Regions from separate parts of the Agarivorans sp. Alg241-V36 genome, predicted to be linked through region 3. Evidence: predicted binding sites of a transcription regulator. Region 3 holds the regulator's gene; each other region holds the start of a gene.
The links. Region 3 encodes sigma-54, which starts transcription at its own class of promoters, with help from an activator protein. Its sites were predicted from a motif close to GTTGGCACGNNNNTNGNNT; they were not measured.

Region 1: G6R11_RS12020 (flagellar basal body L-ring protein FlgH) is a predicted target of sigma-54. The motif match lies at 7,153-7,171, and genes of this name have one in related genera.
Region 2: xdp1 (exosortase-dependent surface protein XDP1) is a predicted target of sigma-54. The motif match lies at 6,877-6,895, and genes of this name have one in related genera.

Annotation. Positions count from the first base shown of each region.
Region 1 is NZ_UNRE01000005.1:660-8,521, reverse strand. It holds gene G6R11_RS12040 (DUF342 domain-containing protein) at 1-1,232, opposite strand, end outside; gene G6R11_RS12035 (S8 family peptidase) at 1,528-4,080, opposite strand; gene G6R11_RS12030 (hypothetical protein) at 4,245-4,904, opposite strand; gene G6R11_RS12025 (flagellar assembly protein T N-terminal domain-containing protein) at 4,926-6,137, opposite strand; gene G6R11_RS12020 (flagellar basal body L-ring protein FlgH) at 6,148-6,906, opposite strand; rRNA gene rrf (5S ribosomal RNA) at 7,706-7,821, opposite strand.
Region 2 is NZ_UNRE01000001.1:375,594-383,455, reverse strand. It holds gene G6R11_RS01820 (Lpp/OprI family alanine-zipper lipoprotein) at 1-188, shown strand, start outside; gene G6R11_RS01815 (L,D-transpeptidase family protein) at 235-1,146, opposite strand; gene ettA (energy-dependent translational throttle protein EttA) at 1,423-3,087, shown strand; gene G6R11_RS01805 (tetratricopeptide repeat protein) at 3,147-5,939, opposite strand; gene xdp1 (exosortase-dependent surface protein XDP1) at 6,085-6,825, opposite strand; gene G6R11_RS01795 (ferredoxin--NADP reductase) at 7,067-7,804, opposite strand; gene G6R11_RS01790 (lipocalin family protein) at 7,830-7,862, opposite strand, start outside.
Region 3 is NZ_UNRE01000010.1:46,287-54,148, forward strand. It holds gene ptsN (PTS IIA-like nitrogen regulatory protein PtsN) at 1-229, opposite strand, end outside; gene hpf (ribosome hibernation promoting factor) at 238-525, opposite strand; gene G6R11_RS19530 (RNA polymerase factor sigma-54) at 550-2,049, opposite strand; gene lptB (LPS export ABC transporter ATP-binding protein) at 2,102-2,827, opposite strand; gene lptA (lipopolysaccharide transport periplasmic protein LptA) at 2,827-3,306, opposite strand; gene lptC (LPS export ABC transporter periplasmic protein LptC) at 3,332-3,889, opposite strand; gene kdsC (3-deoxy-manno-octulosonate-8-phosphatase KdsC) at 3,886-4,437, opposite strand; gene G6R11_RS19555 (KpsF/GutQ family sugar-phosphate isomerase) at 4,437-5,402, opposite strand; gene G6R11_RS19560 (calcium/sodium antiporter) at 5,443-6,411, opposite strand; gene G6R11_RS19565 (ATP-binding cassette domain-containing protein) at 6,559-7,359, shown strand; gene mlaE (lipid asymmetry maintenance ABC transporter permease subunit MlaE) at 7,356-7,862, shown strand, end outside.

The DNA of each region.
Region 1 (7,862 bases), on a different contig from region 3:
GTAATTTCTCCGCCAGCATCAATGGTTCCGCCCACCAAGGTGCCACGAAGACCACTGGCATCACTTACAGTCACTTTGCCGTCGGATTCTATTTTACTGTGCAGCAATTGGCTGGTAATGGTGACATCTTTACCTGCATCAATATGTGAGTACTGAACAAAAGTAGCGTGTAGTTCGCCTTTCGCATTAATGGTGCACGAGTAGTTTTCGTCACCTTCCATCAAGCGATGGCCAATAACCCCTTTGCCAACAACCACATCTCCACCGGCGGTAATATTGGCCGACTCAACAAAGCCATTAATGTGCACATCACCAGAAGCTTTTACTTTCATGCCGTCGCCAACATTGCCGGTAATTAGCACACTACCGGCAAAATCAACGTGCCCATAGCTAACGTCGACACTCTTAATCGATAAGACATCGTCGACTTTCATGCCATTTTCTATTTCGAGCGGTAAGCCGGTTCTATCAGCCAACAATAAGTTTGCATCATCAACGGCAATTTTTGTGCCTTCGCCTACAGTGAAAGGAATTTCGTGCCCTTGCTTAAAAGGCAACTCTTCGCCACAAACATTTTTACCTGCCTGACCGTGAGTATGCGGGTGTCGACGCATTAGCTCTACGTCTGGCTCAACTGTCTCTAAATTACCTAAGTCGCGCATGTCCACTCGACCATCTTCGGTTTCTTTAGGTTTAAGCAAACGCTCTTTAGGGGTTGCAACAAAACGCTCGAAGCGGCTGTCTTCTCCGTCGACAGATTGACGACCAAGTGCAACAACTTTTTTAATTTTCACTCCGGGATTGGCTTGTTTTGCAGCGGTTAACAGGGCCAAAGCACGTTGCTTTTGCAAACCAAATAACACACCAGCCTCTTGCATGGCACTCACTAAATCCCCTTGTGAAATGGGATTACCACCATAAGCTGCAGTAATGGTAGCGCGCGCCACCATTTTGTCTTCGGCAACATCGATGGTCACTTCGGCATTACGAATGTTGGCTAACTTAACAAAAGTTTGTCCCCATTGTTCAATCAGATCTGGTGATTCTCGCAATTCAGCAAACTTGGCAACCGCGTCATCAATGGCTTCTTCATCCACTAAGTAATCGCCAAAGTCTGAACGCAGAATTAAGGCTTTCACATCGCTTACACTTACGTGCGACTCTTGAGGTGTAATCTCAATTAATGCCGCTAATTTATCTTGGGATAAACGTAAACAACCTAACTCCAGCATTCATACCCCTTAATTCGGTCCCTAACTACTTATTCTACACTTGCTCAAGACAGCGCTTTCAAATTCATTATGCCTTGCTGCAGGTTGTTAACCAATACTAGCCTAAGCTTTAGTTTTCAAGTAATTGAGCTGGATCTGACTTTATGCAAGTTAGCCTTGTTAAAGCCATATTATGAAACAAAATTTCACAACTAGCTTATCAATTATCTAAATTGTATGACAAGAATCGCAGTTATATTTACACCGCCAATACCCTAATGATTTTAGGATATTAGCGGTGATAAATGTAGAAATGTTATTTTTTAGAGAAACTAAGCGGTAAAGCCAAGTTACTAAAGTCTTCTGTGACAATAGGTTCAACACTTAAACTTAAACCATTTACGTTGGCACTTACCTCTACCGGAGTAATGTTATTTCGCACCGGATAGGCTCCACACAATTCGCCTTCATCACAAATAATATCGTCGTTATCAAGGTCGGTAGTAACGTACAAATGGTAACTTCCTGTCGAAACTTGAGAGAAGTTGAAGTTAAATACGCCATTGCTCATTGAAGATGACTGGATATACTTCTGTTCACCGGTTTCACTGTCTAACAGCAATATATAGACAAGTCCGTTATCACTGGCCTGTTGAGTAGACACCACCATAGACACCGCCACAATATGTTGCGAGCTGTCTGAACCAGTAATAGTAATATCAGCGCTGTAGTTACCGTCACTTAAACCATCGCGATTAACCTCAACAGTATAGGCCCCTAAACCGCTACCATCAGTCGCGCTAGAATCTACTGTTAACCAAGCCGCTTGTTCTTCTACTCGAGTAACGGTAAGCGCATTCGGACCAATTGATTGAATGGTAAAACTTGCTTCACTTTCCAATGCACTTAAGCTGATTTGGCTAATGTTTAAACTCAAATAGCTGCGATCTGGGTCAATCTCATCTAACTGGCTTTGCACTGCTTTTTCAGCGTTAAACAAGCCATAGCCAAAAGAAGAATCTCTACCACTGCTACCAATGTCATCACTTAACTTGCCGTTTGCCAGTAAGGCTAAAAAGCTTGCGGTATTCAGCTGCGGGTTAATCTGCTTCATCAATGCTACGCCACCTGCAACATGAGGCGCAGCCATACTGGTGCCATTTAGATTTTGATAGCTGGCGCTTAAACTACTGCCATTTTCGTTAACATAGGTGCTGTAAACACCATCACCATAACCATCGCCATTTAAGTCGACGCTGCTATTACCACCAGGTGCCGCTATATCAATATAGTCGCCGTAGTTAGAGTAACTGGTGAGTTGTTTTCGTGCATCTACAGCACTGACACCAATCACGTTGTCAAAAGCGGCAGGGTAAGTAGGTTTTGATGTACTCTCGTTACCGGCAGCAGCAACAACAATAATTCCTTGGTTAATAGCGCTTTGGACTGCGCTATTAAACACTGAGTCATTAAAACTAGAGCCTAGGCTCATATTAATAATATCTGCGGCTCTATTTGGTAAACTACCAGACGAATTACTTAAACTAGCAGCGTATAGCACCGCTTGGCTAATATCAAAAGTAGTACCACCACCAAAACCTAATACTCGCAAATTCATAATCTTGGCATCCGGTGCTACACCCGCGACACCCACTGAGTTATTGGTTTGAGCAGCAACAGTGCCCGCAACGTGAGTTCCATGCCAGGAAGAACTACCATTGGGGTTACTTTTATCACCTGGGTCTTCCGGGTCGCTGTCAATTCCATCGCCATCTAAAGAGATCTCAGTGCTAGAAATAAAATCCATGCCGTCATTGGTCAGCTGGGCATTCAAATCTGGATGACTTTGGAATATCCCAGTATCAAGCACAGCTACCACTACATCACTAATCGATTGCCCCTGCATGGCTTGCCAAGCAGCGCTTAACCCAATTTGTTCATAGTGCCATTGTCGTTCTACAAATGGGTCGTTAGAAAGCGCACTGGCTTGATACAAGTAGTTTGGCGTAACTACATCGTTACCTAAGCGATACTTCATTTCTTTAATTTTGAGTAACGTTTGCTTTTTAGCCTTATACTCTGCTGTTGAATTTGAGTTTACCGTTTTAGATGTATTAAGATTCGCCGCCAATGCTACAGCAGTACTTTCTTCAACACGGTACAGACTCATACCTGGACCGTTCACGATAGGGGATAGCCCGTAATCAGATTCACTGGTGGCTCTGAATTGTGGCTGACTATGTTGAATAACTATTTCATCAATCACAAATTCGTGCTGGGTACTTAGATTAGAGCTCTCAGGTAAATTCTGCTGGTTTTGGTCTATGAGGCGTAAAGTATAAGCACCATTGGACCTAACTTGAGTCCCCCCCGAATATGCATAAACTTTTATATAGTAACTACCAGTTTCTTCAACCGTTATAAGCTCTGTTTTGCGGTCACCAACGGAACTTATCACTTCTTCTTCCGTATCAACTTTAATCAACGCTAAGTCGAAATCGTTGTCGGATTGAATTCCGGCCCAATCTGCGATTTCTAAAAATAAAGTCTGCCCAGACTCCAAATTGACACGATATATATCTTCAGAGTCATTTAGGTTTGCGAATCTATCACCGCTAACACCAGTAAAATGGCTCGCTAAATAGCCGCTAACCACTGCGATAGGGGGTATTACTTGAGCCCTTGAATAAGAATTATTAGAGACATAAAGTGCATTGGGGTCATTCACGTCGCTGTCGACCACCGTATTGGTAAGTACATTAGCTACGCCACTTACCGTATATCTTGCGCTATCATCCTCCCCACCCGAACCGCCTCCGCCACAAGCCAGCAAAATGGTGCTAAGTAATACCGCGACTATCGCCTTCATATAATCCCTTACATCTACTTTTTAGCGCTGTATATATTCTACGCATTATATAATCACAATTATATTAGGCTTATGTAAAGAAAGTGAAAATTTTACCAAGTCTGTTGGATATTGTAGAGGTGAAACAAGTAACTTAAGCAAAGCGCTCAAGTTACTTAGCTATCTTACGTAGTTGCCTTATTTTGCTTTAGTAGTTCATCATTTTTGGGGGCATTTTCGGCATCGAGGATTGCCTTAGGAATAGCCCCTTTAGTTGGCACACTCTTGCCCTCTTGGCTAACACCGGTTGCGGCACTACCATTTTGGCTTGCAGCGGCAACTTGTTGGCTTCCTTCAGCAACAATATCTGCACTGGCTAAAGCTGCTTGTTCAGCAAGTTCAGCTGCAGTTGGCAGAACCTGCGTAGCACTTGGATCTCCCGACATGCCTGCGACTAACGCAGCAGCAATACCTTGGCCTAACTCAGTAAATTGATTTTCAATATCGGCACGCAATACACTTTGCAATAAATCGGTACCGGCTAGGCCTGCCGCCACTGGGTTGCCAGAGGCTAAGCCCATGCCTATGTTCATTGCAGCGGGGGCAACGTCCATAATGCCTACATCTACCGTACCCTCGGATTTATCGTCAGTACTAGCATTTGTCGCCAGCGTTTCAATACTTGGTTGCTTATCGCTATTTGGGCTTAAAGCATCTTGTAGTTTTTGAGTAAAACTACTTTCCGATTTTACTTCACTGGGCTGTTGCTTATTCACTTCAATCAAGTTGGGTTTATAATCCAAGCTGTTGGTTGCAAGTGGAGTGTTACTATAAGAAGTTGTCATATTCTTCTCCTTTGCTGCTAATTATTGAGTGTTTTCATCGATAGCGAATGGATCATTAGTCACCGCCACTAATACGTCGCGAATTTGTATGTTAGCCATATCGGAGTAGCGCTCTGTTGCTAATACCGCGCGGTCAGATTGAACCGACACTACCTTTAATTGGGTTTGGTCTGCGTTAAATATCGGACCACGAAGCCCGCCATCTAAGTGCATTAAATATTGCTGCCTAACCAGTTCAAACTTGTCGCCTTTACGCACCCCATTTGTCTGACCGATGTTAATTACCACCTGTCCGTTATAAAGCCCCACCACCGTTGCTAAACTTTGGCGGCAGTACAAAGCGTCTTCAACGTCACTAACCGATTGATCGATGTAGGAATCAATCAATTTTCCATATTCTGAAGACCAAAATGTTTCGCCAGTTACGTCCAGCTTCATCGTCACATCGAAAGGCCATTCGCGGTTAGAGCCGTAACTTTTACGCAGAATAGTCTCGCCATTAATGCCGTCAATAACGTAGAGCTTTACTTGATAGTTGCGCAACTTAACGGAGCTTCTGATACCGAGCAGGTTGGTGCTAGTTTCGTTGTAACTCGACATATCGTTAATTTTGCCAAACAAAATGTATTGCACGTCGTATTGCTGGGATAAGCTACGCGCAACTTTAAGCATCTGCGGCTCAATGTCATTGGCATAGCGCCCATCAAAGGCAATTTGGCGTGTCATTAAGTGCCGAGCATCAACCCGTTTGCTCTTTGATTTAAAGCGGTGGAATAAACGCTGGGAAACCTCTTCGGGCGTTCGATAAACCCCACCAAGTTGGGCGTGTTCTCGCTTTTGCAATTGAAAGGGGCCAACGAACAAGGTTTTGGCATAACTGTCTTTTTCACAGGTATTTAAAGGAAATATGTCAGCCGCCACTTTAACCGTCATTTGGTCATCTATGATGGTTTCAACCAACAGCTTCATGTCATACACTTCACCATTAGTTCGCACCGTTAGCTCATCGGTTTCCAGCACCCCTGATTTTACCACTTGCAGTGATTTAACACTGGCACCACCGCGATACATAAGGGTTAATAAGGCATCTTGAATTGCTTGCTGGCGAGCTTGGTCAACTTGACCGTCGATGATTTTAGCTTGGCCTTCACCCTCTAACCAAATGGCATAACTTGGTAAGACACTTCCCGCTAACATCACCACACAAGTACATATTCTAAAAAACTTAGACATCGTTAGCGTCCTATAGTGGCCACATACTTCCACCTAGGAACGACGACAGCCACCCCTGTGTTTGTACATCAGCGTGATCACCGGTACCGCTAAATTCGATGCGAGCATCAGCGACCTGAAAAGAACCAATTGAGTTGTCTTCGCCAACATCTAATGGCCGCACAATACCGGTAAAGCGCATGTATTCTTTACCATTGTTGATAACCAACCACTTTTCACCACGTACCACCAAATTGCCGTTGTTCAGGATATCAACCACCGAGACCGTGATTCTGCCCGATAACCTATGGCGTTGGTCGGCATCAGATGAGCCATCAAAATCTTGCTTTTGCTTCATTTCAAGCTCAACAACTTGTCCGTTAATGGTTAGGTTTCCACCTGGCACAGTAATCGGTTCGAGTTTATAACTATTCTCTTTACCCAGGTTTGAGCTAGCCGATTTAGTCGCGGTAGCTTCTTCTTCTAATAGAACGGTGATGGTATCCCCAAGAGAGAAAGGCGGGGTATAGCTATACAGACTACGCGAGGTATTGGCATTAAACATAGAGCCAGTCACAATCACTTGGTCAGCCGCAGGACTCGGCTCAATAGGCGCATAAAAAGGATCGTCGGGGATTGGTGAGCGGCTATCGGTACTCACAGTTACTTGGCGTTGATTGCGATCTTCACGTTCTTGTACGTTATCCGCAACTTCTTCCACACCATCTACAATCGACGAACATGCTGATAGCAACAACACGCTGCACAGCATCAATACTCTGGTAATCATTGGTCTATTCCTACTTACGTTAGTTTCCGTTTACCGTTCTCTCTCCACTTGCTTTAACCTAGGCCCGAGCTTTTTTATCTCGTTTATTGTAATTAGCCACCTAAGAAAGCCCTAGGTAACAAATAGCAAAGCAAATGCCACTAACGTCAGTAGAAACATATCCTTACGATAATCTACCTGACAAAATTTCTACCCAACCGACAACAATCCGTCGTTTTTGCCGCATTTGGCTGAGCCATGCCAATAAAGCAAATTAAATGCCAATAAATTAAACAAAACCAGTTGTTTATAATGTTTATATAAAAATATCTAAATTTTAGTTTAAGCCTGCCGACAAAAGTCTTAACCCGGGCTAAAGTTGTTTTTTAGTCGATTTGTCGGCACAATTTACCCAAAACCGGATAAAAACTGCCTTTAATAAAAAGCTTTATGGCAAGCCTTGCCTCTCTCCAGCAGACTATTTCAGTCGGCGCAGTTCAGTTCTGTCACCAAAAATCTAAGTAAAACATCACTCTACAAAGATCTACTTCCATTACCTGTAGCAATACTAAAAATGATTAATCTAAAATCAGATCACTTAGTGATTTCTATATAGCGAAAAATAAACAACAAACAGAATCGTATGAAAAGAAGCTTGAAAGCGAGAATTAGAGCCATCGAGCCTAGACCTGCAGGCCTTAATTGAGGGTTGAGAATAGATGTTGAATAAAGGATAAGTGACGAAAGTGGTTTGTTAGTGAGGTGATAATCCGCAGGCAATAAAAAAGCCCTCGTCATATGACGAGGGCTTAGTATGAGAGCCTGGCAGTGACCTACTTTCACATGGGGAAGCCCCACACTATCATCGGCGCAGTTGCGTTTCACTTCTGAGTTCGGCATGGAGTCAGGTGGGTCCACAACGCTATTGCCACCAGGCAAAAACTGTTGTCTTTAACATTCGAAAAAGCTGAAAATAT
Region 2 (7,862 bases), on a different contig from region 3:
AAAACAACGTACAATCTCTAAGCGACAAAGTTGATGCACTATCAAACGAAGTTGCAGCTCTTCGTGCAGAGCAAAGCTCTTTGAGTGGCGACATCAAGTCAGCTCAAATGAGTGCTGACCAAGCTAAAGCTGAAGCGATGCGCGCTAACGAACGTATCGACAACATCGCATCTTCTTACACTAAGTAAGTTAATCGTGATGTAAAAAAAGGTGATGCTAAGCATCACCTTTTTTTTATCCTTGTTTCTCCCCCACCGACAACGCTATACCCTGCTGGTTTTTCAAAGCTTGATTGACTACCGATGAATCAACCCCTGATTGAGTAATAAACTTAATATCATCTCGGCTAAGTTGTAAGGACGTTGCTTGAGTCACTTCTTCCTCAGAGCGATTAAGTGGTTGGTGCACTTCTAATAAAAATTCGCCACTAGGTTCCAGTGAATGTTTAATAGATTGATTGATTATTCTAACCGGGGTTTTCAGGTTAACTTGCGAAAACAAATACTCGATGTCATCGGGAAACAAGCGAATACAACCAGAGCTCACTCGCAAACCAACACCAAATTCTTTATTAGTGCCATGGATTAAATACTCACCGTTTCCATAGGCTAAGCGCAAAGCATATTCACCCAGAGGGTTTTCCGGCCCAGCTTGCACAACGGGCGGCAAGATAATGCCTTTAGCGGCATATTCGTTACGAATATTTTGCGTAGGAGTCCAGGTTGGCTGCTCGCGCTTTTGACTAATGTAGGTAGACATTTCTGGTGTTTCTCGACCAATTCTACCAATACCAATTGGCAGCACGTCTACCTCGGTGCTATTTGGGCGAAAGTAGTACAAGCGCAGCTCAGCTAAGTTTACCACTACCCCTTTACGCTCCACATCGGGTAGCAAAATTTGAGTGGGGATAAGAAGCTCGGTGTCTTCTTCAGGTAAAAATGGGTCAACCCCTTTGTTGGCAGCCATTACAGCTAAAAAGCCAACACCATAACGTTCGGCAATAAGGGCGATGGTTTCGCCTTTTTGTACCCGGTGCCATTGGTTACCACCCAACAAACGACTGCCATCTTCTGGTAAATCGTAGGTTAAAGCGGAAACTGAAAATGCCATACAAAGGGCAATACAGGCTACTAGAATCTGTTTCATTTAATCTGCAGTATCAAATTGTGATAAAGCCAACATACCATTATTGTTTAGCAAATTCGACTAGCGCTCTCTGCTTACTCATACTAAAAACAAGTAGATACCCCAGCTTTATACTGCTTCACTACGCAACATCAAAAAACCACCGCATAAAGTGCCTAACAACGCTAGCTTCCGTCTACGAAGCCAGTATCATAGCGGTAGATAATTGTTAGCGAATTGGCGTGTATGCTTTAGCAACATAAAGATTCGAATATAGACCTTTTAAAGGAACGGCAAATGGCCCAATTTATTTATACGATGAACCGCGTTGGTAAAATCGTTCCCCCTAAAAAACACATTCTTAAAAACATCTCTTTAAGCTTTTTCCCAGGCGCTAAAATTGGTGTGTTAGGTTTAAACGGCTCGGGTAAATCTACCCTACTACGCATTATGGCCGGTATTGATACCGAGATTGAGGGAGAAGCACGCGCCAACCCAGGTACCAAAATTGGTTACCTAGCTCAAGAACCGCAAATGGATTTAGATAAAACCGTTCGCGAAGTGGTTGAGGAAGCAGTTGCCGTTGTAAAAAATGCTCAAGTTCGATTAGACGAAGTTTACGCAGCCTACGCAGAGCCTGATGCAGACTTCGACGCCCTTGCTAAAGAACAAGGTGAGCTGGAAGCTATTTTGGCTACGCACGATTCGCACAGCTTAGAAAACCAGCTTGAGCGCGCCGCCGATGCTTTGCGTCTGCCAGAGTGGGACCAAAAAATTGAAAAGCTATCGGGTGGTGAACGCCGCCGCGTAGCGCTATGTCGCTTATTACTAGAAAAGCCAGACATGTTATTGCTCGATGAACCTACTAACCACTTGGATGCCGAGTCGGTTGCTTGGTTAGAACGCTTTTTACATGACTACGAAGGTACTGTTGTGGCAGTAACCCACGATAGATACTTCTTAGATAACGTTGCTGGTTGGATTCTAGAACTTGACCGCGGCGAAGGTATTCCTTGGGAAGGTAACTACTCGTCTTGGCTAGAACAAAAAGAAGACCGCTTAAGCCAAGAAGCTTCTCAAGAAAAAGCACGCATGAAGTCGATTCAAAAAGAATTGGAGTGGGTTCGCTCAAATGCTAAAGGTCGCCAAAGCAAAAGCAAAGCGCGTATGGCTCGCTTTGAAGAGCTTAATACTCAAAGCTTCCAAAGCCGCAACGAGACCAACGAACTGTTTATTCCTGCTGCGCAACGCCTGGGTGACAAGGTTATTGATGTAAACAACCTAAGCAAGGCTTATGACGGACGAGTACTGATTAATGACTTGTCTTTCAGTATCCCTAAAGGTGCCATTGTTGGCATTATTGGTCCTAACGGTGCTGGTAAATCTACCTTATTCCGCATGCTTACTGGTGCTGAAAAAGCCGATTCAGGCGATATCGAAATTGGTGACAGCGTGCAAATCGCCAGCGTAGATCAGTTCCGTGATGACATGGATAACAACGCAACCGTATGGCAAGAAGTATCGGGTGGCTCTGACATTCTAAAAATTGGCAATGTAGAAATCCCAAGCCGTGCTTATGTGGGTCGTTTCAACTTTAGAGGTGGCGATCAGCAAAAACGTGTGGGTGAGCTATCTGGTGGTGAGCGTGGCCGCTTGCACCTCGCTAAGCTTTTACAAGCTGGCGGCAACGTATTGTTATTGGATGAACCAACCAATGACTTAGACGTAGAAACCTTGCGAGCATTGGAAAATGCCTTATTAGAGTTTGCTGGTTGTGCCATGGTTATTTCACACGACCGTTGGTTCTTAGACCGTATCGCTACCCACATTCTTGATTATCGAGATGAAGGCCAAGTGAACTTCCATGCGGGTAACTTTACCGAATACGAAGCATGGCTCAAGGAAACCATTGGCGAAGAAGCTGCCCAGCCTCATCGCATTAAATACAAACGTATTAACTAAGCTGAGTTAATACCAAAAAGGCCACCTCACGGTGGCCTTTTTTAATTCTTAAGCTTTATCTAGCTCAAGCTCTCTAACAAAGATTTGGCAGCTTCGTATTCAGAGAACTGCTGGTCTAAGTCTAAGGCTGCTTCAACTTCGGTCTTCGCCTCGGCTTTGCGTCCTAGCTTATTGAGTGCAAATGCTAAGTGATAACGAATTGCCGCATCTGATGCATTCATTGTGTAGGCTTCTCGCAAATAAACCAAGCCCTGATCTACGTTACCGCGCTGTACTTCTATCCATCCAATGGTGTCTAAAATAGCGGCATTTTTGGCGCCTTGCTCCACTACCTGAGCAACAGTTTGATAAGCTTTATCTAAGTCTTGGCTGGAGTAGATATTCGCCAAGTTATTTAATATCCCTGGATCTTGCTTTAATGCCGGTAAGGTCAACAAATCTTCATAGTGTTGTTGCGCTTTATCTAGCTGCTTATGGTGTAAATAGCTGTCTGCCAGAATACGTTTATGCCAAGCCAGCTCAGCAGCAGTTGTGACCAAACCTTCCATTTGTTGGTGAAAAGCATCATTGGCAATGTCTTGTTTGGCCAGTTGATACAAACGCACCACCGCTTCTCGATTGAAAGCATTCAGCTCTACAGCTTTACTGTATTGTTGCTGCGCTTGTAGCTTCTGGCTTTTGTGCATTTGAATATCGCCTTGCAAAAGATACAACTGGCTGCTTTCGCCAAATTTGCTGGCTAAATCTGCCACCGTTTTTTCAGCCGCTTCCAAGTCATTTTGTTCTAGCTCTACTTTGGTGAGTAAGACCAAAGTAGACATATTATCGGGGGCCAGCTGATGAGATTTTAATAGGGAACTCTTGGCATTTGTTAGCTGTTTTGCTTGAGCCTGCATTCTGGCTAAGCCTATCAACTTATTTGGCTGCTCTTTCCAAAGGCTGTCTAATAAACCTAAGGGATAGTCAGCATCTTCATAACGCTCTAGTCGAATCAATATTTCAGCATAAGCACTTAAGTAACGCTCATTTAGAATGTATTCGCGATTTAGCTTCTCGACTTCTGCTAGGGCTTTTGTCCATTGAGCTGTTTGCATATAAGTATCAAGCTTTAGCTCACGAGCCTGACGGTTGTCTTGATCGTACAACAACACTTTGTCTAATTGCTCAGTTGCTTGAGGATAGCTATTTTGTTCAAGATGAATGCGGGCAGCCAATAGATGACTAGGCGTGTGCTGTTTATTCACTGCTAGTAACTGCTCTAGGATTTGTAGTGCGTCTTTAGCACTACCCTGGGCTCTTAGCACCACCGCTTTGTTAAAGCTCGCACCTATATTATTTGGATTGCTAGCCAACACTTCATCTAAGTAACGAAGCGCAAGCTCGGCCTGTTCTGTTTTAATGTAATAGGCAGCAATCAAGTTCTGCGCATTGGCGTTGTTTATATTCCGGGCGATTAAGCTTTCGATAACCGGCTTAGCCTGGTCAAACTTGTTCAGCTCTAAAGCCAGCTCACCTTTCAACTGTAGCCACTTTATTGGTGCGTTTTCCTCAGTAAAAGGCAGCTCTTTTAACAAACTTAATGCCCGTTCTGGCTCATCACTTGCCCTTGCTAGTTCTGCATCTAAAATCACCATGTAATTTGAGTCGCTATGGTAAGCTCGAATTTGCTCGAAAGCTTGATGGGCAGCACGTAACCTGCCGGAATCGATGTACAAATAAACCAATTGAACCGACAAAGCTAAGTCACGAATAATGTAGTCAAAATGATCTTGCAAAAGTAGCTGCAGCTTGTAGGACTCATTGTTGCGAAGATACAGTTTAGAAAGCATCCGGGTAGCCCCGAGATCACTTGGCTTTTGACGCAAATACTGGCTCAAGTACTGTTGGGCTTTTTCATCGTTTTCTAGAATAAACTCCGAAGCGCCCTGAATGAACAGTAAGGTATTTGCGTCGGTTAGCTCGTCAGTTTCTGCCGCAGAGACCTTTTGGGATAAATCCGCTAAGGCCTGTTCTGCCATTTCGGTATTGTCTTCACCCGCAAACAAGGTAGCGCCAATTAATATCGCAGTTGGATCATTGGGTGTTTGTTCTTGGATTTGCTTCAAGTAGCGCTTAGCTTGCTCTGTTTGATTAAGCTTAAGGTGAGTCATCACTAAGCTGCGCAAAATTTTGGGGTCTTGTGGGTCTAGCTGATAAGCCGTTTGATAATGCTCCAAGGCAAGTGTTAGGTTTTTCTGGTTTGCAGCCAAATCTCCTTTCAATAACCAAGTTCTCTCGTTGTTCTTAGCTATCTGTAAGGAACGTTCAATCCATTGTTCAGCAAGCACGTACTCTTTTTGTCTCAAATATAAAGTGGCTAAGGTATTCATAGCGCTAGGTTTATTTGGCATAAGCTTGGTAGCTTGCTCAAATTCACTACGTGCTAATTCGGGCTGAGATTTCTGTAAGTAAATTCGACCGCGCAATAACTTCCATTCGAACTGAGTAGTTTTTGAAAACTCATTGACTCGCTCTTCAAAGGCCAGCAATTCGTTAGTTTTACCCTGCAACATCAGAATATTACCTAGAAGTGGCAATACCAAGTTAATATCAGCACCTAAAGCTAAGGCTTCTTCTAACTGCTTTTCAGCAGAGCCTAAGTTATTCGCGTTAAAGTATACTTTTGCGAGTAGTAGTTTTGAGGAGAGGTGTTCGGGGTTAGCTTTTAGGGCATTTTTTAAATGGATGAAGGCTTCATTCTCTTCCCCACTATGGAAAGCTTTAACGGCAAGTTCGTACTCATTAGCCTGCTGATCAGCAAAGCTAAGATTTGTGGCACACAGTAAACACAGAGCTACCAAAAGTTTGTTCATTATCAAAGCTAATTCCTTGTTGCTTCAAGGGCTAGTCAGTTCAGCCTTAAACAGTATCTAATGAACAGGTAGTAAAAAAAAGACAAAAAAATACGAAATACACAGTATTTCGTATTTTTGTTTATACAGGAAAAGGAAGTATTGCTTAAGCTTGGCGCTTTCTGCTACGTAATGCGATACCAAATAGGCCCGCTGCAAACATTAGCACTGTACCAGGCTCTGGTACGCTGGTTACTGGCACTTGCGGGCTGTTAGCTTTAACGCCAGCTAATTTGAATGCATCGTTACCTATCGAGTGGCCCATGTTTCCAAAGATTGGGTTATAAGCACCGATTAACCAGTACTTCGAAGAAGCGCTTGAGCTGATAGACTGGTAAGCGTAAGCGTTAGCGTCATCAATTTGCGCTTCAGTTGACCAAGCACTTGCAACGTCGCCCCAATTGCTACCAGCTAAAGTAGGCGTATCGTTACCTGAGTAAGCCAGCACCGTAACATCAGCTTCATTATTACCTGATTCTTTAGCCCAACCTAAAGAAAAACCAGCAAGGTTTACCGCTTCATCGAAGCTAAGTAAAACCATGTCGTAGTCTTTTTTCCAGTCTTTGTTGTTATAGCTGTCGATAGCATGATCAGGAGCGCTTCCCCCTTCATCACGATTCTGTAATGTCAAACCATAACCGCTAGCGTAATCCAACTCTCCAGACTCAATATATTGGTCACGAGAATCCGTATTAGACCAACCAGATAGCGTAAGGCCGTTGCCACTATAAGTATTACCGTCACCGCTTCCGTTTTCGGTAAAGGTGCTAAAGTCCCAAGTCTGCGTAGAACCAAAAGCAGACAACGAAACAGCGCAACTTGCTACTAATAAAATTTGTTTAAACACAGTGCCCCCAAATAGCAGTATGTATATCTTTAATATCACTAATCAGATTAGAAGCAAAAACTAGGCCAAGTTAAATAACTCTTTATATACAACAACTTAAATAATAGATTTAAATTATTATTGTCATATTGTAAAAAATACCGACAACAATTGCTGAGTTTTTGCGCCAATGGTTAAACATTGCATCAAGTAAGTGACAAATATTTAAGCGAAAGAATAACATTTTCGCTCAATAAACACACTACCAGTAACGCTCTACCGTAACTTGCCCAGGCTTTCGTCTAAGGTTTTTCTTTAAGCCTTTATTTTCGAGAATGCTTTGCGCATCAGTGATCATTTGCGGATTACCACACATGATCACTTGTGAGTCTTCGGCGTTAAGACAAAGCCCTACCGCATTCTCTAACTGATCAGTCTCCAGTGCCGCTGGGATCCTACTTCTCAATGCGCCAGCGCTATCTTCTCTGGTTACCATGGCTTGAAAGACAAATTTATCCGCTTGCTCACTTAAGTACTTATCAATCAGTTCTTGGTAAGCGATGTCTTTCGTTTTTCGCACACCGTAAATCAGTACAACTTTGTCAAAACGCTCCCAAGCTTGATCGGTTTCCAGCATCGAGAAAAAAGGCCCAATGCCGGTGCCCGTGCCGATTAACCAAAGGTGTTTAGCAGGAGGAACTTCGTCTAATACCATAAACCCTGCAGCCGCTGTTGAAACTTCAATGGTGTCGCCAGCTTGTAGCAAGTGTAAGTTGGGTGACAGCAGCCCATCTTCCACCTTAATGGCCAGTATTTCTAGATAGTCAGTGCTGGGCGGGTTAACCAGTGAGTAGGCGCGGGCAATGCGTTTGTCGTCTCGCATTTCAGACAACTTAATAAACTGCCCTGCAACAAAAGGCGCAATGTCTGCTTTTATGCGCAAGGAAAACAGCTCGTCATTCCAATCCATACGTTGAATTACTTTACCTTCAGTCCACATACTTGCTCCTGTTGTAAAATACCTTTCACTCTTTTGACGCTATCACATCACCGTGGTG
Region 3 (7,862 bases):
CGGTGGCTTGATGTTGGTTGTCGATACGGCCATGAGGAATAGCGATGCCTTGGCCAATACCTGTACTGCCCATTTTTTCTCGACTTAATAAGCTCTCGAAAATGCATTGGGTAGTGGTATCAAGCTGTTTGGCAGCTAGTTCGCTAACGATTTCTAGGGCGCGCTTTTTGGAAGAGCATTGAACTGCACTTTGAGTGCAGTCCAAGCTAAGTACTTTATTTAGTTGCATTGGGGTGACTAACGTTTGTTGAGTTTTTCTTTATGTTTGATGACTTGGCGATCAAGCTTGTCAATCAGACTGTCGATGGCGGCATACATGTCAGAATGCTCAGAGGTTGCAAATACTTCGCCGCCGTTAAGGTGCAATGTCGCTTCAGCTATTTGGTTTAGTTTTTCTACGTTTAAGATGACGTGAACATTGTTAATCTGATCGAATCGTCGGGTGAGTTTGGCAAACTTGGTGTGGACATATTCTTTCAAAGATTCAGTTATTTCTACGTGGTGTCCAGTAAGGTTAATTTGCATAGATATCTTCCCCTTTTATTGTCCTTAGATAAGGCTCTTACGTTGGTTAGAAGGTGGAATTGCTAAAGACTCACGATATTTAGCAATCGTACGTCTTGCCACCTTGATCCCCTGATCTGCCAAAATATCAGCAATTTTGCTATCGCTGAGTGGTTTACTGGTATTTTCGGCAGCTACCAGTTTCTTAATTAATGCACGAATGGCAGTTGATGAGCATTCACCACCACCATCGGTAGCCACATGGCTAGAAAAGAAATATTTAAGCTCGAAGATACCGCGAGGTGTATGCATGAATTTTTGGGTGGTAACCCGGGAAATGGTTGATTCATGCATTTCAACGGCTTCGGCTACATCGTTCAGTACCATTGGCTTCATGGCTTCTTCGCCATATTCAAAAAATGCCTGTTGATGATGAACAATGCAGTTGGATACTTTTAATAGGGTTTCGTTACGGCTTTCAATACTTTTAATAAACCACTTAGCTTCTTGTAAATGGCTACGGATAAACTGGGTATCGGTGGCATTAGAGGTTTTACTTAACGAAGCATAGTGAGAGTTTACGCGTAGTTTAGGCATTGCATCTGGGTTGAGTTCAACAACCCAACGGCCTTGACGCTTTATGACCGAGACGTCTGGAATCACATATTGTGCTTGATTTGGCTCTACGGCATTACCTGGGCGCGGCTCAAGTGTGTGAATCAAGCGCATAACTTCGCGCAGTTGATCTTCTTTAAGTTTGGTTTTGCGTGCCAGTAAACGAAAATCACGATTGGCCAAGACATCAATGTGGTTGGACACTACATCTTTGGCTTCTGCTAGCCATGGCGTGTCTTCGACAAAACGGCTTAGTTGAATGAGTAAACATTCTTGCAAGGATCTGGCAGCAATGCCAACAGGGTCAAAGTGTTGAATGCGTTTTAGTACCGCTTCTACTTCATCTAATTCTACGTCTAAGTCGTTATTGTCACTAGAACGCAGGCCTTCGAGCAGTTGCTCGCAATCTTGGGTGAGATAACCGGATTCATCTACCGCATCAATAATCGCTAAGGCAATGGCTTGGTCCACTTCGCTAAAAGGAGTGAGTTGCATTTGCCATAACAAGTGATCTTGCAGGGAATCGACAGTTTCGCCTTGAAACACCATGTCGTTGTCATCACTCGCCGCACCGCTTGAAGAACTAGCAGGGGCTGAACTGGCGCTGTAGATATCATCCCAAGTGGAATCAACCGGTAAGTCATCGGAGACGGTTTCTTGGTTAATGGCATCGCCAGCTTCAATTTGACTATTGTCTATATCGGCGGTGGATTCAGCTTCGGTAGATTTCTCATTGGCTGATTTAGCGTCAGTTGTGTCACCATCACTCGCGTGAGACTCATCCGCCTCAAGTAGAGGGTTACTTTCCAGAGCCTCTTGAATCTCTTGCTGTAAATCCAGTGTTGAAAGCTGGAGTAAGCGAATGGCCTGTTGTAACTGGGGAGTCATGGTTAACTGCTGACCAAGACGCAACTGCAAAGATGCTTTCATTAACTACCGCTGTTCCTTCTTCTTATTGTGTTTTTGAAAACTTACACTTTAACTATAGCTTGAATTGTTCGCCGAGATAAACTCGTTTCACATGCTCGTTTTCAAGAATTTCTTCTGGTTTTCCTGAGGCTATCAATTCGCCTTGGCTAACGATATAGGCATGCTCACAAACATCGAGAGTTTCTCTCACATTGTGGTCGGTAATGAGTACACCTAGACCGCGATCACGCAGGTGTTCAATAATCTTTTTAATATCGATAACAGAAATAGGATCTACCCCTGCAAAGGGTTCGTCAAGCAAAATAAACTTAGGGGCGGCCGCAAGCGCTCGGGCAATCTCGACTCTTCGGCGTTCGCCACCCGACAAGCTCATGCCGAGGTTTTTGCGAATATGACCAATATGAAATTCTTCCAGCAGATCGTCTAACGCACCGATTTGTTGTTCTTTATCGAGGTCTTTACGAGTTTCTAATACTGCAAGAATGTTTTTCTCAACCGATAAACGGCGGAAAATAGAGGCTTCTTGCGGAAGGTAGCCAATGCCTTTGCGTGCGCGAGTGTGCATGGCTGTACTGGAAATATCATCGTCGTCGATCAGTATTCGGCCCTGGTCGCGTGGCACTAGGCCAACAACCATGTAGAAAGTGGTTGTTTTACCGGCACCATTTGGTCCCAGTAGACCGACAATTTTTCCTGTTTCTACATTTAAACTAACGTTTTTGACTACCTTGCGGCCTTTGTAGGCCTTGGCTAAGTTTTCAGCAATTAGGGTACTCATTATTGCTGGTCTTCCTTAGGCGTTAAGTCTTCAATCTGCTGAGGCAGGAAAATTGTAGTTACACGGCTGTTTTCGTCGCCTTGTGCCACCATTTCTTGTTTATTGATGCTGTATTTGATCATTTTACCTTTTACCAAACTCTCTTCTTGTTTGAGTTGAGCGTTGGTGGTTAACGTTAGCGTTTGGCTTTTTAAGTCGTAACGTACTTCGTTAGCCTCGGCTTCAATCGGTTTACCGCTATCAAGTAACTGATAAAAAGTAGCAGGCTCGCCTTTGGCGATCATCACTTCACTGCCTTTTTCTTCACTGCCAATAACGCTAAGTTCTTCGGCATGCATTTTTATCGAACCTTGAGTCACCACCACATTATGATAAAAAGTTACTCGGTTTTCTTTGATGTTGACCTGTTGACGGTCGGCATCAACAATAATTTGTTTGTTGAAGTCGTCTTCTAGTGCTTGTGAACCCCAAGAAAGCATAAACAAGCTAGCAGCAAGGGCTAACTTACTCTTGTGGGTTGTGGTAAACCGCTTCGATATCATCTAATAAAGTCACTATTTCGTTGGCTAAATCACCGTCCATGCCAACGCCATACAGTTCGTATGAAGGGCCATAAACGGTAACAGGTTGATCGCTGCTCATGGTTTCTGTTTGCAGATCGATCTCCAATCTTTCGGTTATTAAGTCGCGAACGTACTCGCCTCGACTCAAATTTTTAATTACTACATTGTCATTTAAAATGACATTTTGCTGCTGCTGTACTGTAGCGTGATCGGCTACAATTTGCCATACAGGTTGGCTAGGATCTGGGTACACTAAAATCTTAGGTTGCGCGAAAGTAGTGTGCTTAAGTTGTTCAAAAAACTCCATTTCCTCAGCATAGATTCGATAGCGTGGACTACCGTCTTCGCCAAAGCTTACGCTGTAGAGCTTTTCGGCAACAAAGTTTGGTTTGCTCGCTTCACGTTTGGCACTAAACTGCTCTGTTTCTGAAGGGCTTAGTTGCCAGAGCACTAAGGCCAATACAAATAAACCCGCGAAAAACCAGGTTGGGCGATTCATACGCTCATACCTTGAGCGTTATCCAACTCGCCTTTGGTCTGTAAGAGTAAATCACAAAGCTCTCGTACTGCGCCAAAACCGCCACGGGTTTGGGTAATAAAGTGGGCACTTTGTTTACATAAGGGGTGAGCGTCTTGTACTGCCACGCCTAAACCACAGGCGCGCATCACTGGAGTGTCTACCACGTCATCGCCAATATAAGCGACTTCTTCAGGGCTTAATGACAGCTCTTCGAGCATTTGTTGGTAGGCCACTAGTTTGTTTTGTTGGCCTTGATAAATACGAGTAATGCCTAAAGCCTGCATACGCTGTTGCACAATATTAGATTGGCGGCCGGTAATAATGGCCACTTCGATACCAATATTAAGCAAAGCTTTAATGCCAAAGCCATCGTGAGTATGAAATGCTTTTAGTTCTTCGCCATCGTTACCCATGTAAATGCGACCATCGGAGAACACGCCATCGACATCGCACACTAACAGCTTAATCTTCGAGGCCGCATCAAAGTTGCTTTGGCTTACTTCGCCATAAGGCGTGTTAATGCTCACTAATACACTCCAGCTTGCAACAAGGTATGCATATTAAACGCACCAACAACGGTATTGTCTTTGAGCACAAACAAGCCATTGATTGATTTAGCCTTCATCAGTTTTAAGGCATCAAAAGCTAGCCAAGTATCTTCAATCACCTTGGGGTTCTCGGTCATCACTTGGCCAATTGGGGTGTCGTGAATGTCGATGCGTTGATCAAGGATACGGCGTAAATCTCCATCGGTAAAAATACCGGCTAATTGTTGTTCGGCGTTAAGTACGCCCACCATGCCTAAGCCTTTGGCGGTAATTTCAAATAAGGCTTCGCGAATAGTTTGTTCGACTGTTACCAGTGGGATTTGTTCCCCAGTTAGCATTAAGTCGCTCACACTCAATAGCAGTTTTTTACCTAAAGTACCGCCAGGGTGAGATAGGGCAAAATCATCGGCGGTAAAACCGCGAGCTTCTAACAGCGCTACTGCTAGTGCATCACCCATAACTAAGGTGGCGGTAGAACTTGCCGTTGGTGCTAAACCTAGCGGGCAAGCTTCGCGAGGAACCGAGATGCACAAGTGATAATTAGCCAGTTTAGCCATTGACGAGCTAGGGTTGCTGGTCATGGCAATAGAGCGCACACCAATTCGATTAAATACCGGGTAAAGCGATAAAATTTCTTCAGATTCACCCGAATTAGACAAGGCTAATACAATGTCGTCGGCGGCTATCATACCTAAGTCGCCATGACAGGCTTCGCCTGGGTGAACAAAAAAGGCAGGGGTACCAGTAGAGGCCAAAGTAGCAGCAATTTTATTGGCGATATGACCCGATTTACCCATGCCAGTAAGAATAACCTTACCTTTACAGGCTAAAATCATTTCGCAAGAAGCGGTAAAATCTTGGTTGATATACTGATGAAGGTTATCAATACCTAGGCTTTCTATCTCTAATACACGCTTAGCAACCGCGACGTAATCAAATGACACTCACTTCCCCTTGTATTTATAAATTAGTAACAACAGCGACTTATGCTAAGAATAATAGCATTTGGTAGCCTATGAAGCCGCTTAACAATAAGCCACCTTCCCAGCGGGTGATTTTGCGGCTTCTACCAAAGCCCATGGCCATGATAAATAACAGCACGGTAACACCCATCATGACATAAAAGTCACGACCGGCTGCGTTGGCATCAACCGCTCCCGGAGCCAACATGGCTGGCACCGCCAATACGGCGAGAATATTGAAAAGGTTGGAGCCAATAATATTACCTAGCACCAAGTCGTCTTCTTTTTTAATCACCCCAGCAATACACGCTGCTAACTCCGGCAAGCTAGTGCCGATAGCGATAATGGTTAAGCCAATCACCAAGTCACTCATGCCAAAGTAGCGCGCAATTTCTGAGGCGGAGCCTACTAACAAGTCGGCGCTAAGCGGCAGCACGATAATTCCCACCACTAGCCACAATAAGGCTTTGCTGGTTGGCACATCGTTAGGCACTTCAGATTCTGCTTCCTCAACCATTGGATCAACTTTATTGCTGCTGCGTTGACGTAGCGAATTGATAATTAAGTAGGCCATCATTGCTACAAATAAGCTGAGCAATATTACACCTTCAAGGTAACCGAGTTGCTGATCGTGAAGTACCCAACCAGCAACTGCTGTTGCCCCGAGTACCATTGGTAGCTCTCTAAATAAAGTAGAAGACGAAACCATGAGCGGCTTAAGCAGGGCGGTTAAACCCAACACCAAAGTAATGTTGGTGATATTGGAACCAATCACGTTTCCTACCGCGGTATTCATTTTGCCCTCTAAAGCGGCCGTGGCGGATACCATGATCTCTGGCGCCGAGGAGCCTAAGGCCACAATGGTTAAACCAATAATCATTGGCGATAAACCAAAATTGTTGGCGATGGCCGCTGCGCCATAAACAAAACGGTCGGCACTCCATACCAACAATGCTAAGCCTACAACCAACAACAAAATTTCAACTAGCATGTAAGTCCTTAAATTTAAAAATATCCGCGATGCAAAAAAATCGAAGCATTGTCGGCATTTTCCCAGTAAAAGGGAAGAGTTTAGCCTTGAGTGTAAGCAATTATCTCAATAATATGTCTGCCTTGGCCAATCAAGATTGCTCACGGAGTGGCAGATAGTTTGATTGAAGTAAAACAACTGGCGTTTCAGCGCGGCGACAAAGTCATCTTTGAAGGCTTAGACCTGCATATTCCCACAGGCAAAATTACTGCCATAATGGGGCCTAGTGGTATTGGTAAAACCACCTTACTCAAATTAATTGGCGGTCAGTTAAAGCCAACTGGCGGCGAAGTGCTTATCGATCAGCAAAACGTTCATCAACTTAGTCGTAGCGAATTGTTTAAACTGCGTAAGCGAATTGGCATGCTGTTCCAAAGCGGGGCTTTGTTTAGCGACCTTAACGTGTTTGAGAATGTTGCCTTCCCGCTGCGCGAACATACTCAATTACCAGAACCAGTATTACGTAACTTAGTGCTGATGAAGCTACAAGCGGTGGGGCTACGCGGTACTGCTCAACTAATGCCGGGTGATTTGTCTGGCGGCATGGCACGCCGAGTAGCACTGGCTCGAGCAATTGCCTTAGAGCCAGAGATTATTCTTTATGATGAACCTTTTGTTGGCCAAGACCCGATCTCTATGGGCGTATTGATTAAGCTAATTCAGGGTTTGAATCAAAGCTTGCAGCTTACCTCAGTAATTGTTTCCCACGATGTGAATGAAGTATTGAGCATTGCTGACTATGTGTTTGTGATTGATGGTCACAGCGTATTAGCGCAAGGAACGGTGGCGGAGATTGCTAGTAATCCAAACCCACGTTTGGCTCAGTTCCTTCAAGGTCAGGCCGATGGCCCAGCTGCATTTCATTATCCTGCTGAAGATTACGCGCAAGCATTAAAGGCGAGTTTATGATTGACGCTATTGCAGCCTTAGGCCGCAACACTTTATTACGAATAAGTGCTCTGGGACGAGCCAGCTTAATGCTTTGGCATGCGCTACTAACCTTGCCCAGTAAGCAACTACTTAAAGACACTGTTCGCCAAATTTATGTGGTAGGCGTGCAGTCACTGCCTATTATTCTAGTTTCTGGCTTGTTTATTGGCATGGTGTTAGCGCTGCAGGGCTACCATATACTGGTAGATTTTGGGGCTGAGACCAGCCTAGGTCCCATGGTGGCGTTGTCACTATTGCGAGAACTTGGCCCGGTGGTTACCGCATTATTGTTTGCGGGTAGAGCAGGCTCTGCTCTAACGGCAGAGATTGGCTTAATGAAAACCACAGAACAGCTATCGAGTATGGAAATGATGGCTGTGGATCCGCTTAAACGGGTTATCGCACCGCGCTTATGGGCAGGCTTTATCGCCATGCCGCTACTTACGCTAATGTTTAATTTAGTGGGGATTTGGGGCGGGTTC